2 regions of the Arthrobacter paludis genome follow, and region 1 is predicted to be linked to the other one. Evidence: riboswitches for the same ligand, from Rfam matches in the RefSeq annotation. Region 1 holds a riboswitch; the other holds the start of a gene.
What was found. Region 1 has a riboswitch for S-adenosylmethionine ahead of AC1Q5D_RS13495 (flavin reductase family protein). Riboswitches for the same ligand answer to the same signal wherever they lie in the genome.

Region 1 (4,476 bases):
TCTCGTTCCGGCCCATCTCGAGGGAGAAGAACACCGTCGTCTGGTTGTGCTTGATCGCCGCCGAGCGGGCCCAGTCGAGTGCGAAGGTCGACTTGCCCATGGCCGGACGGGCCGCGATGACGATCATCTGGCCGCCCTGCAGGCCCTGGGTGAGCTCGTCGAACTCGTAGAAGCCGGTCGGGACCCCGATCATGCCCTCGCCGCGGCTGCCCGCCGACTCGATCTCGTCGACCGTGCCCTCGATGATGTCCCGGAGGGGCACGTAGTCCTCCGCCGTGCGGCGCTCGGCGACCTTGAAGATCTCGGCCTGCGCGTCGTTGACGATGGCGTCGACCTCGCCGTCCTGCGAGTAGCCCATCTGCACGATCTTCGTCCCGGCCTCGACCAGGCGGCGCAGCACGGCGCGCTCGCGGACGATTTCCGCGTAGAAGCCGGCGTTCGCGGCCGTCGGGACGGACTGGATCAGCGTGTGCAGGTAGGCCGGCCCGCCCACGCGGGTGATTTCGCCGCGCTTGGTCAGCAGGTCGGAGACCGTCACGGCGTCCGCGGGCTCGCCGCGGCCGTAGAGGTCGATGATGGCTTCGAAGATCGACTCGTGCGCCGGCCGGTAGAAGTCGACCCCCCGCAGCGCCTCGACGCAGTCGGCGATGGCGTCCTTCGACAGCATCATGCCGCCGAGCACGCTTTGCTCGGCGACGAGGTCCTGCGGGGGCGTGCGCCCGAAGTCCGACTCCCTGGCGCTGGCCCCCGATTCCGTCTGCGTCAGCGACACCGTATCCCCTTCCCGCTGAGCCGGCGGCCGCGTCGCGGCCGCACCGGCACCCCACCAGTATCCCAGCCGGCACCGCCGGCGGGCGGTCCGGTGCCCCGGCCGTGGATTCGGCGGGCCTGTGGATAGTGGGGGAACCCCGCAACCATAGGCCCGCCCCCGGGGATCGCCAAGCGAGTTATCCACAGGAGGTGTGGATGAGCTGTGGGCATTACGGCGTGTTGTGTGCACAGCTTGGGGAAGAACCTGTGGATTGAGAACTATTTTTCGAGATAATCGCCGTTTGACTAGGCGTTTCTTGTTTCCACTGTTGTGGATTGGAACTCTATGGGTGTCGGGCGTGGCGCGGATGGTCCGTGGAAAACCCGTCGAATCCGGTCTAGTCCAGCGGTTTATCCACGGCCCCACCGCGGTTTTCCACAAGCGCGGGTCCACGTGGCGGGGAGGGCGGGTCCTCCGGCGGCCCGCCGCCGGCGTTCGGATGCGGAGCGTGTGGCCGTGGTCCCGCCCGCGTCGGGGACCGGGCATCCGCCTGCGCCCCGGCATACATTCCGCAGGCGCGGGCCCAAGACCCGTCCCGGGGCCGCCGATCCCCCGGGCGATCGATGCGGCCGTGGCCAACGGCACCGGACGCGCGGACGCCGAGGCGTCGCTGCGGCGCATCGGGGACCCGACGGGCGCACCCCGGTGACGTGGGGGCAGGGCAGCGTCGGCTCCGGGCGCTGCCGGTTCCCGGACGCGACCACGCGCGCCGGCGAGATGTGCGCGGTGGGCTTCTCCCCCGTGCGGGGAACCCGGCTCTCGTCGGCGTGCTCCAAGGGCCGGAGGCGGCCCTCCACGGGGGGTTGGCCCGGAGGCCTCGACGAACCTAGACCAGGGCGTCGCGGCGCAGCGTGTGGAACCCGGAGTCGTGGAAGACCAGCGGCGCCTCGGCGCCGTCGAGGGTGGAATGCCCGTGGACGCGCAGCAGCACCACCGTGTGGTCGCCGGCGGGGACCTCGTTCTCGACGGAGCAGTCCAGCCACAGCGAGGCGTCCTGCAGGAAGAGCGCGCCCTCGTCCGTGGAATCGAGCTTGAGGCCGGCGAAGCGGTCGCCGTCCCGGGAGGCGATCTGGCGGCACACGCCGTCGTGCTGCTCGGAGAGGATCGAGACCCCGATGCGCCCCGCCTGGCGGACGAGCGGCCACGTGCGGGACGTGTTCTGGACCGCGAACATCACCAGCGGCGGCTCGAGGGAGACCCCCACGGTGAAGGAGGACGCGACGATGCCCTGCGGCTCCCCGTCCACGATCGCGCAGAGCGCGGCGATGCCGGAGGGGTAGCGGGCGAACGAGCTGCGGAGGGCCAACGGGCTGAGGTCCTGGGAGAGCGGCATGGTGCGTCCTTCGCGTTGGGCACACCGCGTACCACCAAAGCGGACCGCGGGTGCGGTACTTGCCGTCCGGGGGCTCCCGGAGGCCGAATCGTCACCTGGAGCACCCCACTACCGGTAGAGGGTTGCCGGCCAACCAGCCAGGGCTTGTCGTTGGCTCTCTTGATTCGTTCTCCACGCTACGGGCCCCCACAGGGGCCGTCAAAGGGGGCCCGCAACATTTCGCAAGACGCGAGGGGGCCCCGCCTGGACAGGCGGGGCCCCCTCGGGGTGGCCCGGACCGCCGGAGGCGGTGGGCCGTGCGGCGCGGCGGCCGCGGTGGTTACTTCTTCTTCGCGGCGACGACCTGCAGGTCGACCGTGGCGGAGACGTCCTCGTGCAGGCGCACGGTGGCCTGGTAGTTGCCCAGCGACTTGACGTGCTCGGGCATCTCGACCATGCGCTTGTCGATGGAGCCGAGGCCGGCGGCCTCAACGGCCGCGGCCACGTCGGACTGCTTGACGGTGCCGAACAGGCGGCCGGCCTCGCCGGCCTTGACCTGGATCTTCACCGGCTGCGAGCCGAGCTTGGCCGCCAGCGCCTGCGCGTCCTCGAGGGACGCGACGGCGCGCGCCGCGCGGGCGTTGCGGATGTCCTCGACCTGCTTCTCGCCACCCTTGCTCCAGGTGATGGCGAAGCCGCGCGGCAGGAGGTAGTTGCGGGCGTAGCCGCCCTTCACCTCGACGACGTCGCCGGCGGTGCCGAGTCCGGTCACTTCGTGGGTCAGAATGAGCTTAGCCATGGTGTGTTCCCTCTTTCCTTAGCCGCGGCCAGCGCCGGAGTAGGGCAGCAGGGCAACCTCGCGCGCGTTCTTGATCGCCAGGGCGATCTTGCGCTGCTCCTGGACGGAGACACCCGTGACGCGGCGGGCACGGATCTTGCCGCGGTCCGAGATGAACTTGCGCAGCAGGGTGACGTCCTTGTAGTCGATGACCTTGATGTCAGCGGCCTTCAGGGGGTTGGACTTTGGTTTGGGCTTACGGAGTTCAGCCTTAGCCATCGTGGAGCTCCTCTATGGTTGGAGCCCGCAGACCGGGTCTGCGGGATGGTGGATGTTGGTTGTTTCTAGAAAGGCGGTTCGTCGTCGCCGGAGCTGTTGCCCCAGCCGGCGTTGCTGCCGGCCGACGAGGACCACGGATCGTCCGCGGGCTGGTTCCAGCCGCCGCCCTGGCCGCCCTGGCCGGGGTTGCCCCCGCCGAAGCCGCCGGACTGCTGCTGGCCGCCGAACCCGGCGTTGCCCCCGCCGAAGCCGGAGTTTCCGCCGCCGAACCCGCCGCCGCCACCGCCGGAGCGCTGGGCGCGGGTCACCTTCGCGGACGCGTACCGCAACGACGGGCCGATCTCGTCGACCTCGAGCTCGTTGACGGTGCGGCGCTCGCCTTCCTTGGTTTCGTAGGAACGCGACTTCAGCCGGCCCTGGGCGATGACGCGCATGCCCTTGGTCAGCGTCTCGGCGACGTTCTCCGCGGCCTCGCGCCACACGGAGGAGCGAAGGAACAGCGTTTCGCCGTCCTTCCACTCGTTCGTCTGGCGGTCGAAGGTCCGCGGCGTGGAGGCGATGGTGAAGTTCGCCACCGCCGCGCCCGAGGGCGTGAAGCGGAGCTCGGGATCAGCGGTGAGGTTGCCGATGATCGTGATGACGGTCTCGCCTGCCATGGTGCCTCCTGGCGTCGGTTACTACGGGTGCGGAACCGCGGGAACTACTTCGCGGAAACCTTCTGGTCCTCGGGACGGGTGATCTTGGTGCGCAGGATCGTCTCGTTGAGGTTCAGCTGGCGGTCCAGCTCCGCGGACGTGGCCGGAGTCGCGGTGAAGTTGACGACGGCGTAGATCGCCTCGGACTTCTTCTTGATCTCGTAGGCCAGGCGGCGGCGACCCCAGATGTCGACGTTGTCGATGCTCCCGCCGTCCTTGCGGACGACCTCGAGGAACTTGTTGAGCGTCGGGTCGACGGTACGCTCGTCGACCTCGGGGTCGATCAGCACCATCAGTTCGTAAGCACGCATGTGAACCCACCTCCTTTGGGCTAAGCGGTCACGGTCTTTCCGTAACAGGAGGTTCTGTGCGTTGGCGTTCGCCTTGCCCGGGGCGGGCAAGGCACAAACAGCCTGCACCATCCTACCCGATGGCCCGGCACCACCCTAAACGGGCGAGACGCCCCTCACCGGGCCCCGGGCGGGGCCCTGTGGACGGCCGCGGGACCCGGTGGAGGGGACGACGCCGGCGCCGGCTACGCGCGGAAGAACTCGGCGGCGATCCGGGCCAGCCGCAGCGGGTCCTCCACGGCGCACATCTC
Region 2 (4,476 bases), on a different contig from region 1:
TCGTCTCAATCCTGAACCTGGTCATCGCGTCCGGATCCTCGCTGTGGACGCTCATGGCCGCGGTGTTCATCCCGATGTTCGGGCTGATCGGGTACGAGGCCGGCTTCGTCCAGGCCGTGTTCCGGGTGGGCGACTCCGCCACGCAGGCCCTGACCCCGCTCAACCCGTACCTGGTGATCATCCTCGCGTACCTGCGCCGGTACGAGCCGGACGCGGGCCTGGGCTCGCTGATCGGGCGGATGCTGCCGTTCACCGCCGTGTTCTGGGTGCTCTGGCTCGGCGTCCTCACGGTCTTCTTCCTCACCGGGACCGGCACCGGGCCCGGGATGGACATCTACACCGGCTAGAACACCACCACGGGCTTCAGTGTCGCCCCGCTGGCGCTGTCCTCGAACGCCCTGTTGATCTCGGCGACGGGATACTGCTTCACGAGCCGGTCGAACGGGAAGAGGCCGGCCCGGTGCAGGCCGATCAGCCGGGGGATGAACAGCGGCGGGTTGGAGTCGCCCTCGATGACCATGCTGATCGTCTGCCCGGAGAGCAGCTGGGTGCCGACGTCGATGGTCGCCTCGGTGCCGAGCGCGCTCGCGCCGACCAGGGCGGCGTGCCCGAGCGTGCCCATCGAGTCGGTCATGGTGCGGAAGACGGCGGCGACGCCGGTGGTGTCCACGGCGTACTGCGCCCCGCCGCCGGTGGCCTCCCGGATCTGGTCGATCTGGTCGTCGGCGCGCCCGTCGACGGTGTGGGTGGCGCCGAGCTCCTTGGCCAGTTCCAGCCGGGAGGGGACGACGTCGACGGCGACGATGGTGGTCGCGTTGGCGACGCGGGCGGCCATGACCGCGGCGAGCCCGACGGCGCCGGCGCCGAAGACGACGACGTTGGACCCGGCCTCCGGCCGGAGCACGTTCAGGACCGCGCCGGCGCCGGTCTGGATGCCGCAGCCCAGCGGGCCGAGCAGCTCGAGCGGGGCGTCGTCGTCGACCTTCACCACGCTGCGGCGGGCGACGTTCGCGGCCGAGGCGAACGCGGACTGGCCGAAGAAGTGCGAGGAGACGGGGGCGCCGCCGTCGCGCGAGAACGCAGCCGTCCCGTCGGCGCGGCGGCCGGCGAAGTTGTGGTCGTAGAACGCGGCGCAGTAGGCGGGGTGCCCGTCGCGGCAGAACCGGCAGGCGCCGCAGCTGTTGAAGCTGAGCACCACCTTGTCCCCGGGGGCGAGGTCCGCGACCCCGTCGCCGACCGCCTCGACGGTGCCCGCGCCCTCGTGGCCCAGGACGGCGGGCAGGGGAGTGGGGTACCACTGGTCGCGGACGATCGCGTCCGTGTGGCAGACCCCGCAGGCGGCGAGGCGCACCCGCACCTCGCCGGGTCGGGGGTCGTCGAGTTCGAGTTCGGCGAGCTCGAACGGGGCCTTCGGGGCGGTGGCGAGGGCGGCGGTGACCTGCATGGTGGGCTCCTTGCGCTTCGGGATGTGGTGCGGCCCACCCTAGGCGGCTGCGCCGCGGAGGCGAAGGGTGTGTCGCCGCCTGGCCGGGCCAAGCGCGGCGCTGGCCGCCCATGACCGTTCATGACGTCCCCGGGTGCGGCCCGGGCGCGTGCCCGGATACGCTTTGGGAGGAATCACGAGCGCCAACGCTGCAGAACCCTGGTTCGTTGGCCGGCAACCCTCCGACCCGTGTGGGGTGCCCCAGGTGATGATTCGGCCCGCGCCACCCGGTGGCGGGCAAGACCGGTAGCGCCCGCCCTCCCGGGGCCCGGGCGCGCCCCGAGCCGAACGAGGTCCGCATGTCCGCACCCCCGTCCGCCCCGCCCGTCCGCGTCCGCGACAAGCGCCGCGTGCTCCTCAGCGCGTTCGTCGGCACCACCATCGAGTGGTACGACTTCTATCTCTACGGCACGGCCGCCGCGCTGATCTTCAACGTCCAGTTCTTCCCGCAGGCCAGCGAAGTCGCCGGAATCATCGCGTCCTTCGCGACCCTCGCCGTCGGCTTCCTGGCCCGCCCGCTCGGCGGGATCGTCGCCGGCCGGCTCGGCGACCGGATCGGCCGCAAGGCCCTCCTCGTGGCGTCGCTGCTGCTCATGGGCCTGTCCTCGACGCTGATCGGGCTGCTGCCCACGTTCGCGTCCATCGGCTGGTACGCCGTCGTCGGCCTCGTGCTGCTGCGCCTGCTGCAGGGCCTGTCCACGGGCGCCGAGTGGGGCGGCTCCGCCCTGCTCTCCGTGGAGCACGCGCCCCGCACCCTGCGCGGCTTCTTCGGCTCGTTCACGCAGGTCGGCTCCTCGGCCGGGATGCTCCTGGCGACCGGCGCGTTCTTCGTCACGCAGAACGCCCTGACCGCGGAGCAGTTCGAGTCCTTCGGCTGGCGCATCCCGTTCCTGGCCTCCGCGGTGCTCGTCGCCGTCGGCCTGTGGATCCGCCTCGGGGTGGAGGACGCCCCCGAGTTCCAGGCCCTCAAGGCCAGCGGCGAGACCGCGCGCACGCCGGTCCGCGACGTCGTGCTCCACCACCGCCGCGCCCTGCTGGTGACCATCGGCCTGCGCCTGGCCCAGCCGGCGCTGTTCTCCACGATCACCGTCTACATGCTCACCTACCTCAAGGACGTGCGGGAGAACTCGACGGCCGGCGTCGTCGCCGTGATGGTCGCCAGCGCCATCGGCCTGGCCTCGGGCCCGCTGTGGGGCCTGGCCTCCGACCGGTTCGGCCGGCGCCGCATCGCCGTCGCCGCCGCGGTGGGCATCGGCGTGTTCGTGTGGCCGTTCTTCGCCTTCCTCGGGGCCGGCCCGCTGGCCCTGTTGCCGCTGGTCGTCATCCTCGGCCTGAACGTCCTTCACGACGCGATCTACGGGCCGCAGGCCGCCTGGTTCGCCGAGCAGTTCCCGCTGCGCGTGCGCTACACCGGGGTGTCCATGGGCTACCAGCTCGGCACGGTGGTGTCCGGCGGGCTGACCCCCGTGATCGCCGCGTCCCTGTTCGCCGCCGGCGGCCGGACCCCGTGGCTGGTCTGCGGATACCTCACGCTGCTGGCCGGGCTGTCCCTGGCCGCCGCGCTGGCCGCGAAGGACCCGGCCCAGGCGGCCCGCAGCCGCGAGCGCGCCGGCCTGGGCGCCCACGACGAGTTCGCCGACGGGCCGATCACGGGCGACGGCGGCGTCGCCGTCGCCGTCCCGGCCGGCGCCCCCGAGCCCACCCCCGCGAAGTAGGAGGAACCCGCCCATGCCCCGGCCGCTGCTGCTGAACGCGTTCGAGATGATGGTGCCCGTCCACCAGTCCCCGGGGCTGTGGCGGCACCCGGACTCCGGCGCGGCCGGGTTCGAGCGGCTGGACTACTGGGTGGACCTGGCCCGGGCCCTGGAGGACGGCGGGTTCGACGGGCTGTTCCTCGCGGACGTGCCCGGCCTGTACGACGTGTACGGCGGCGGGCCGGACGCTGCCATCCGCTCCGGAGTCCAGTACCCGCTGCTGGACCCCGTCGTCCCGGTGTCGGCGATGGCGGCCGCGACGCGCCGGCTCGGCTTCGGCATCACCGCGTCCGTCACCTACGAGGCCCCGTACCTGCTGGCCCGGCGGTTCGCGACCTTGGACCACATGACCGGCGGGCGGGTCGCGTGGAACATCGTCACGAGCTACCAGGACTCGGCCGCCCGCAACCTGGGCCTGGCCGGGCAGATCCCGCACGACGAGCGCTACGACCGGGCCGACGAGTTCATGGACGTCGTGTACAAGCTGTGGGAGGGGTCCTTCGAGCCCGGCGCCGTCCGCGCCGACGCGGAGGCCGGCGTGTTCACGGACCCGGGGAAGGTGCACGCGATCGGCCACGAGGGCCGGTACTTCTCCGTCCCCGGCCACGCCCTGGCCCAGCCCGGGCCGCAGGGCACGCCCCTGCTCTTCCAGGCCGGGGCGTCCGCGCGCGGGCAGCGGTTCGCCGTGGACCACGCCGAGGCGATCTTCTTCTCCGGCTCCTCCCCGGCCCTGGTCCGGCGCTGGGTGGACGGGGTCCGAAGCGAGCTCGAGGCGCGCGGCCGGTCAGGGGACGCCATCAGGGTCTTCGCCATGGCCACGGTCGTCGTCGCGGAGACCGACGCGGCCGCGGCCGCCAGGCTCGAGGACTACCGCCGGTACGTGGACCTCGAGGGCGCGCTGGCGCTCTTCGCCGGCTGGACCGGCGTCGACCTCTCCGGTGCCGACCCGGACGCCCCGCTCGAGTACGCCCAGACCGAGGGCAACCAGTCCGCGCTCGCCGCGTTCACCAAGCTCGACCCGGGCCGCCGGTGGACCGTGCGCGAGCTCGCCGAGTTCATCGCGATCGGGGGGCGGGGACCCGTCATCGCCGGGTCCCCGGCTACCGTCGCCGACGAGCTCGAGCGCTGGCGGGACGAGTCCGGGATCGACGGGTTCAACCTCTCGTCCGCGGTCCGCCCGGCGGACCTGATCGAGTTCGCGCGCCTGGCCTCCCCGGAACTGCGCCGCCGCGGCCTCCT

Region 2: it holds a riboswitch for S-adenosylmethionine, as region 1 does, so the genes downstream of both, AC1Q5D_RS05105 (MFS transporter) here and AC1Q5D_RS13495 (flavin reductase family protein) in region 1, are expected to answer to the same signal.

The regions. Positions count from the first base shown of each region.
Region 1 is NZ_JBXAEW010000015.1:68,141-72,616, forward strand. It holds gene dnaB (replicative DNA helicase) at 1-772, opposite strand, end outside; gene AC1Q5D_RS13495 (flavin reductase family protein) at 1,638-2,144, opposite strand; SAM riboswitch class IV at 2,195-2,309, opposite strand; gene rplI (50S ribosomal protein L9) at 2,464-2,922, opposite strand; gene rpsR (30S ribosomal protein S18) at 2,941-3,180, opposite strand; gene AC1Q5D_RS13510 (single-stranded DNA-binding protein) at 3,246-3,836, opposite strand; gene rpsF (30S ribosomal protein S6) at 3,881-4,186, opposite strand; gene AC1Q5D_RS13520 (M18 family aminopeptidase) at 4,411-4,476, opposite strand, start outside.
Region 2 is NZ_JBXAEW010000004.1:209,286-213,761, forward strand. It holds gene AC1Q5D_RS05095 (AbgT family transporter) at 1-347, shown strand, start outside; gene AC1Q5D_RS05100 (NAD(P)-dependent alcohol dehydrogenase) at 344-1,444, opposite strand; SAM riboswitch class IV at 1,616-1,733, shown strand; gene AC1Q5D_RS05105 (MFS transporter) at 1,783-3,198, shown strand; gene AC1Q5D_RS05110 (LLM class flavin-dependent oxidoreductase) at 3,212-4,476, shown strand, end outside.